DNA from 2 places in the Streptomyces sp. NPDC096132 genome. Region 1 is predicted to be linked to the other one. Evidence: riboswitches for the same ligand, from Rfam matches in the RefSeq annotation. Region 1 holds a riboswitch; the other holds the start of a gene.
What was found. A riboswitch is a leader RNA that binds a small molecule or an ion and turns the genes downstream of it on or off. The one in region 1 is predicted to bind cyclic di-AMP.

Region 2: it holds a riboswitch for cyclic di-AMP, as region 1 does, so the genes downstream of both, ACIRF9_RS29810 (M23 family metallopeptidase) here and ACIRF9_RS18780 (peptidoglycan DD-metalloendopeptidase family protein) in region 1, are expected to answer to the same signal.

The regions. Positions count from the first base shown of each region.
Region 1 covers NZ_JBIWGA010000007.1:187,556-191,476, reverse strand. Annotated here, with positions in the region: gene ACIRF9_RS18785 (hypothetical protein) at 1-454, opposite strand, end outside; gene ACIRF9_RS18780 (peptidoglycan DD-metalloendopeptidase family protein) at 1,153-2,139, opposite strand; cyclic di-AMP (ydaO/yuaA leader) riboswitch at 2,144-2,302, opposite strand; gene ACIRF9_RS18775 (alpha-galactosidase) at 2,607-3,921, opposite strand, start outside.
Region 2 covers NZ_JBIWGA010000014.1:22,135-26,055, reverse strand. Annotated here, with positions in the region: gene ACIRF9_RS29825 (MarR family winged helix-turn-helix transcriptional regulator) at 1-159, opposite strand, end outside; gene ACIRF9_RS29820 (dihydrofolate reductase family protein) at 226-1,353, shown strand; tRNA gene ACIRF9_RS29815 (tRNA-Met) at 1,416-1,489, shown strand; cyclic di-AMP (ydaO/yuaA leader) riboswitch at 1,733-1,901, shown strand; gene ACIRF9_RS29810 (M23 family metallopeptidase) at 1,909-2,952, shown strand; gene ACIRF9_RS29805 (aldo/keto reductase) at 3,065-3,921, shown strand, end outside.

The sequences.
Region 1 (3,921 bases):
CGGGCCAGGCGTGCTGCACGGTGTAGCCGTCGGCGGCCGCGAGGGGGATCTCGGCGTAGCCGTCGGTGAAGTCCAGGGCGGGAACGTCCAGGGCGGGTGAACCCGCCTTCGGCTCACGGCCGCCCACGACCGCGCGCACGGTGTACGTCCCCGTGCCCGGGGAGTCGTCCTGGTAGGTCGTCGACTTCCGGACCGGCTCGCGGTTGAGCCGGCGGCCGTTCTTGTACACGTTGAAGGCGATCGCGTCGCCGTACCGGGCGTACTCGGTGCCCAGCAGGCGCCAGCTGAGGAAGGTGCCCTCGCCCGAGGACACGGCGACCAGGCCACGGTCCAGGTTCTCGACGGTCCGGCGCGGGGTTTCGCCGGCGTGGCCGGCGGGCGCGGAGAAGAGGCCGGCGAGCAGGGCGGCGGCGGCGGTGACGGCGACGGTTCTTCGGCGTCGGGTGGGGTGCACTGGTGCTCCTTTGTGGTTCGGGGGGCCTGCTGGTCTTGGTGGTCCTGCCGGAGAAGGGAGATGAGCCGGTCGGCCACCTTGCGGTGCGCCCGGATCACGGCGCGGACGGGACCGTCCTGCTCGACCGTGCCCTTGGCCGCGAAGGCCGCGGTGATCACGCCGGTGGACACCTCGATCCGGCCGGCGCTGCCCCGGGTGACCGTCACTCGGTGCTCCGGGGCGGCCGGGGTGCCCGCGCTCAGCAGGTACCGGTCGGCCTTCGGCGCGTCCGGCGCGATCACGTGCGCGGTCCACTTCACGGAACCGTCGGGCACACCCCGGGTGGCGCCGGCGTGGACGTCTGGTGCGGAGCCCTTGATGACGGTGCGTCGGTCGACGCCGGACACGGGACCTCCGTAGAGCGATAGAAAGCGCTTGCTCCCTGACGGAGATCACTGTGTCCCCACCTTGTCCCGGCTGTCGATGGGGCGAAAAGGGATGCCACACGACCGCAATAAAACGATCATGATCGAGCAAAGCCGAACGCCGCCCGGTGGACGGCACCCTGCCAGGCACGCCGAAGGCCGGACCCAGGATCGGAGAGCCAGGGCACGCCGAAGGCCGGACCCGGGGATCGGGGTCCGGCCTTCGGTTGCGTGTCAGGTGTGCGTGTCACGCCTGTGCGTGTCAGGCGTGTCGGACGAGGTCGTCGGCGGGGGTCAGCCGACGGCGACGCCGTGGGAGCGGAGGTAGGCGACCGGGTCCACGTCCGAGCCGTAGTTCGGGGTGGTGCGGATCTCGAAGTGCAGGTGCGGGCCGGTGACGTTGCCGGTCGCGCCGGAGAGGCCGACCTGCTGGCCCGCGGTCACGGTCTGGCCGGCCGAGACGGAGAGCTGGGACAGGTGGGCGTACTGGGCGTAGTAGCCGTCGTTGAGCTTGATGACGACCTGGTTGCCGTACGCGCCGCCCCATCCGGCGGAGACGACGGTGCCCGCGCCGACGGCCTTGAGGGAGGTGCCGGTCGGGACGACGAAGTCGACGCCGGTGTGGTAGCCGCTGGACCACATGCTGCCGGCGACGTGGTAGGCGGTACCGACGGTCGCGCCCGCCACCGGGAGGGTGTACCCGCTGGAGGTGGCCGTGTCGCTCTCGGCGGCCTGGGTGGTCGCCTTCGAGGAGGAGGACGTCGAGGCCTGCGAGTCGGAGGACTTCGAGGAGGACGACGACTTCGACGACTGGGAGGACTGCGAGGACTTCGAGGACTGCGACGAGGCGGAACCGGACGAACCGGACGACGACTTGGTGCTCGCGGCCTTCTTGCCGATCGACAGCTCGAGGCCGGGGTGGATCAGCGACGGGTTGCTGCCCACGGCCTCACGGTTGTCCTCGTACAGCTTCTGCCAGCCACCGCTGACGTTCTGCTCGTCGGCGATCTTGGCGAGGTAGTCGCCCGCCCGCACCGTGTAGGTCTTCATGCTCGAGGCGGCGGACTTCCGCGAGACCGGAGCGGCCTGTACGGCGCTTTCCGCGACCGACTTCGAAACGGCCTGGGCGGCCGACTGGGAAACCGTCTCGGCGGTGGCCGCATGGGCGCCGGTGGCCCCCATGAGCGGGAGGGCGAGAGCGGCCCCGCCGGTTCCGGCGACGGCGATGGAACGGGTGAAGCGCAGGGTCTTCGGGCGGCGGTGCTTACCCTTCGCGGGCATGACGAATTCCTCTCCGGCGCCTGCGAGGTGAGCTGTCGGGTGCGGACTGGAGATGCCCGGCCGCGCCGAGGCGCGGCTTTACCCCAAGCCTGTTCCGGAGACCGGAACAGGCGGTTCTACCTGTGGGTCCCCCGCTCCTGCCGGGTACGGGTAAGTGTGCGGACTCCGGGCGGCGGCAGGATTGGGCGTCCGTCCGGATTGGTCTGGAACGTAAGCGACCCAGACGCACAGGAACAAGCAGAGGTTGCCCTGTTAATGCCTTTCTCTTGATCCGCTGTGAGAATTCCCGGTGACGCTCCGTGCATCAAGCACGCTTCTTTTCGCCTAACGCCCAGGAAAAGCACCTTGATTACGTGAACATGACGGGCGACGTACGGTCACGAATATGACGCTGCTCACGTGATGTCTCTCCAGGTTCCTTTATTCCAGAGCGAGTTGGAACGAAGGATCCAATTCGGACAGAACCCTCAGATCCGGCGCAGGCGGATAACCGTCGCATCAAGGTCACCCCGGAGCCCGGTCCGCAGCCCGTGATGCAACAGCACCGCGCCTCGATGCACTTCGCCCGTTTCGCGGCATTCGTACGATGCTGTCGGGTCGAGGCCGCGCAGCCTCAGCGCGGGAACGGGCTCGCCGTACCGCTGTGCCTGGAGCCAGGCGAGGACGACGGCCTCGTCGCCGCGGACGTACTGGACGGCGCTCAGACCGCCCGCCGGGGGGCGCAGCCGGTACAGGTCCCCGTGCTGGACGAGGGGCCGGATCTCCTTGTAGAGGTCGACCCACCGCCGGGCCTCGGCGAGCTCCTCCTCGGTCCACTCGGAGAGGTCCCCGCCGACCCCCAGCACACCGGCCATGGCACTGACGAAACGGAAGCGCAGCGAGCTGATCCGCCCGTTGAGCTGGGCGTTGGGGCTGTCGGTGACCCAGGCGGCCATCACGCGCGCGGGGTGGATCTGGCTGAAGCCGTGCTGGATGTCGAGCCGGTCGAGCGGGTCGGTGTTGTCGGAGGTCCACACCTGGTCGGTGCGGCTGAGGATGCCGAGGTCGATCCGCCCGCCGCCACCCGAGCAGGACTCGAAGGCCACGCCCGGGTGGGCCGCCCGCAGCCGGTCCAGGAGGGCGTACAGGGCGCGCACATGGTCGACCCAGAGGCGCTGCGGATAGGGGTCGTCCGGCCAGCCGGCGTCGGTGAAGCAGCGGTTGAAGTCCCACTTGACGTAGTCGATGGGGGCGCTGGAGAGGAGCCCGTCGAGCTGCTGCCAGAGGTACTCCTGGACGTCCTCGCGCGCGAGGTTCAGCATGAGCTGATTGCGGAATTCCGTCCGCTTTCGTCCCGGTTGGAACTGCACCCAGTCGGGGTGCGCCCGGTACAGGTCGCTGTCCGGGTTGACCATCTCGGGCTCGACCCAGATGCCGAACTGCATGCCGAGCGCGTGCACGTAGTCCGCGAGGGGCTTCAGCCCCTTCGGGAAGCGGTCCGGGTTGGGCCGCCAGTCGCCGAGCCCGGCCCGGTCGCTGGTGCGGGCCCCGAACCAGCCGTCGTCGACCACGAAGAGCTCGACGCCGATCGCCGCGGCGCGCCGGGCGAGGGTCGCCTGCTGCTCCTCGGAGATGTCGAAGAAGGTGGCCTCCCAGGAGTTGAACAGCACCGGCCGGTCCTGCTCCGCGTGCGGGATCACATGGTCGCGCTGGTAGGCGTGCCAGGTGCGGCTGGCGCCGCCGAAGCCGCCGTCGCTCCACAGGCCGGCGAAGAGGGGGGTGGTGAAGGACTCCCCCGCCGCC
Region 2 (3,921 bases), on a different contig from region 1:
CGGAATCTCGGAGAGGTTGGCGAGGATGGAGTAATAGAGGTGGGGCATGCCGGCCTCCTGCTGGAGCTGCCGGTCGATCGCGTCGTCCAGGAGGAGGTACCCGGCGACATACGCGCGCCAGGCGCGCTGCTCCTCGGGGGTGAGCCAGCGGGTCGTCATGCACTCAGTGTAGGTTTGTTTCAAACTTGAACCAAGATCCGCCCGTCGCCAGGGAGAGCCGCGTCGATGTCGTACCCGTACGTCCTGCTGTCCGCCGCCGTCTCCCTCGACGGCTACCTGGACGACACCACCCCCGAGCGCCTGCTCCTCTCCAGCCCCGCCGACTTCGACCGCGTCGACGAGGTACGGGCCTCCGTCGACGCGATCCTCATCGGCGCCGGCACCATCCGCGCCGACAACCCCCGCCTGCTCGTGAACTCCGCCGACCGCCGCGCCGCCCGCACGGCGGCCGGACAGCCGGAATACCCCCTCAAGGTCACCGTCAGCGGCTCCGGCGACCTCGACCCGGCGGCGAACTTCTGGCACACGGGCGGCGACAAGGTCGTCTATACGACGGAGAAGGGCGCCGAGCGGGCCCGGGCGCTCGGCATCGCCGCGGACGTCGTCCCGCTCGGCCCCGAGCTCGACTGGCGCCGGCTCCTCCACCACCTCCACGACGAGCGCGGCGTCCACCGGCTCATGGTCGAGGGCGGCGGCACCATCCACACCCAGCTCCTCCAGCAGGGCCTCGCCGACGAACTCCAGCTCGTCCTCGCCCCTCTCTTCGTGGGCGACCCGGACGCGCCCCGCCTCTTCGGCCCCGGCGCCTACCAGGGCGGACGTCTGCGCCTGACCGAGACCCGACGGATCGAGGACGTGGTCCTCATGCGCTACGAACCCACCGCCCCCGGCACCGGCCCCCTCCCGTCCGCCGCCGACCGCCTCTGGCTGGCCCTCGCCTGCGAGCTCGCCGCCCTCTGCCCGCCCTCGCGGACCGCCTTCAGCGTCGGCGCGGTGATCGTCGCCGCCGACGGCACGGAACTCGCCCGCGGCCACTCCCGCGAGGCCGGCGACCCGGTCGTCCACGCCGAGGAGGCGGCCCTCGCCAAACTCGACCCCGCCGACCCCCGTCTGGCCACGGCCACCGTCTACAGCAGCCTGGAACCCTGCGCCCGCCGCTCCTCCCGCCCGCGGCCCTGCGCCCGGCTCATCCTCGACGCGGGCGTGCGCCGGGTGGTCACCGCCTGGCAGGAGCCGGACACCTTCGTGACGGCCGCCGACGGCAACGGTCTCCTGGCCGCCGAGGGCGCCGACGTCGTCGTACTCCCGGAGTACGCGGAGCAGGCCAAGGCGCCCAACCGGCACCTCGTGTGAGGGGCCTCGCACCACCCTGGGACTTTCGGTCCCGCGGATGGCGTACACTGGTGTCATACCGACGCGGGGTGGAGCAGCTCGGTAGCTCGCTGGGCTCATAACCCAGAGGTCGCAGGTTCAAATCCTGTCCCCGCTACTGAAGGCCGAGGGCCGGAACCCTGACAGGGTTCCGGCCCTCGGTGTGTTCCCGGTCTGACCGGCCGGTGACTGTGCGTCCGCTGTGCATTCCGGTCAACTCGCCCGTTTTTCAACAGTCATGGCCTGAAAGTCCAGGCCAAAAATGTTGTTGATCAAGCGGAAGAGCTTGGAAAGCCGCCCCCAGGTCTATTAACGTTCGATAACGCAGCGCGGTCGTCCCAGCCGTCACAAGAGTCGGCTCCGTGCGCACGCGCCGAATCCCGTAAGGGAACCGGGGAACCACCACCTTGGGGTGAATCGCGCCGAAGGCCGCCGTGAACTCGGAGAGTCACGAACGGTTTACGCGCGTAGGAGACCTTCCCGCTCCGAACCCGTCAGCTAACCCGGTAGGCGACGGAAGGAAAGGAGTACGCCCGCGTGGCGTCCAACCGGCCTGCCCCAGAAGCCCCGTTCGTGCCGAGCCAGCGCTCCTCTTCCGAGACCTTCGGCTACGGCAGCTACCGCACCGACGAGGGCCCCTGGGAGGAGTGGAATCCCACCGAGGAGTCCCTTGCCCCGGTCCGGGGCAAGCACCGGGTCGCCAAGCAGCGCGGCGGCGGCGGGTTCGCCCGCAGCTCCACCGTCCTCGGCGTCGGCGTCATAGCCGCCTTCAGCGCCGGCGGGATGGCCAGCGCCAACACCGGCAAGCCCCCGGTCTCCATCTCCATGCCGGACCTGCCGGGCGTGGGCTCGCTCATCTCCGACGACGACTCCGCCCAGGACGCCGCGCCCGCCCTCTCGAGCTTCGGCGCCGAGGCCCCGGACGCGACCGACCAGAGCGGCTCCTCCGACGCCGGCGAGGCACTGCGCAACCGGATCATGGCGCAGGCCGAGTCGCAGCAGACCCAGGTCGCCTCCAAGGCCCAGGCCGTCGCCGAGGCCGCCGCGGCCAAGGCGGAGGCGGCCGCCGTCGCCAAGGCCGAGAAGCAGGCGGAGGCCGAGGCCGCCGCCGCGAAGGAGAAGGCCGAGGAGGCCGCCAAGGAGAAGGCCGAGGCCGCGCGCCTGGCCGAGCTGGCCAAGCAGTACACGCTGCCGACCTCCTCGTACACCATCACCTCGACCTTCGGTCAGGCCGGCTCCCTCTGGTCCTCCGGCTACCACACCGGTCTGGACTTCGCCGCCCCCACCGGCACGCTCATCAAGGCCGTCCACAGCGGCACCATCACCGAGGCGGGCTGGGCCGGGGCCTACGGCTACCGCACCATCCTCACCCTGGACGACGGCACCGAGATCTGGTTCTGCCACCAGTCGTCGATCAGCGTCAGCGTCGGCCAGAAGGTCGCCACCGGTGACGTGATCGGCCGCGTGGGCGCCACCGGCAACGTGACCGGCGCCCACCTCCACCTCGAGGTCCACCCGAACGGCAGCGCCGACGGCGTCGACCCGATGGCCTGGCTGCGCAGCAAGGGCCTCAACCCCTGACATCTCCCCTCAGGGAGACCCCGGAGACATCCCCGGCACGGAGCGGTTCCGTTCACGCGTTGTTCGTACGACGTCGGAATGGGCCGCTCCGACGCCGTTGTTGACGTTGAACATGACTTCTCTGCGCAAGCTCGGCTCCTCCGACCTCGAGGTCTTCCCCCTCTCCCTCGGCGGCAACGTCTTCGGCTGGACCGCCGACGAGGCGGCCTCCTTCGCCGTCCTCGACGCCTACGCGGCCGCCGGCGGCAACTTCGTCGACACCGCCGACTCCTACTCGGCCTGGGTCGAGGGCAACGGCGGCGGCGAGTCCGAGACCATCATCGGCAGGTGGGTGGCTTCCCGCGGCAACCGCGACGACGTCGTCATCGCCACCAAGGTCAGCCAGCACCCCGAGTTCCCCGGCCTGACCGCCGCCAACATCAAGGCCGCCGCCGACGCCTCCCTGCGCCGCCTCGGCACGGACCACATCGACCTCTACTACACGCACTTCGACAAGCCCGAGGTGCCGGTCGAGGAGATCATCGGTGCGCTCGACGAGCTGGTGCGGGCGGGCAAGGTGCGGCACATCGCCGCCTCCAACATCACGCCCGAACGCCTTCAGGAGTCACTGGAGTTCTCCGACCGCGAGGGCCTCGCCCGGTACGTCGCCCTCCAGCCCCACTACAACCTGGTCTCCCGCGACACCTACGAGGGCGCCCTCCAGGACCTCGCCGCCCGCGCCGGCCTCGCCGCGGTCCCCTACTACGCCCTCGCGTCCGGCTTCCTCACCGGCAAGTACCGGCCCGGTACGACCGTGCGGAGCCCGCGGTCCGCGGGCGCCGCCAGGCACCTCGACTCCGAGCGGGGCCGGCGCGTCCTCACCGCCCTCGACGAGATCGCCGCCGCCCGCGGCACCGAGGCCGCCACGGTCGCCCTGGCCTGGCTCGCCGCCCAGCCGACGGTGGTCGCACCGATCGCCTCCGCGCGGTC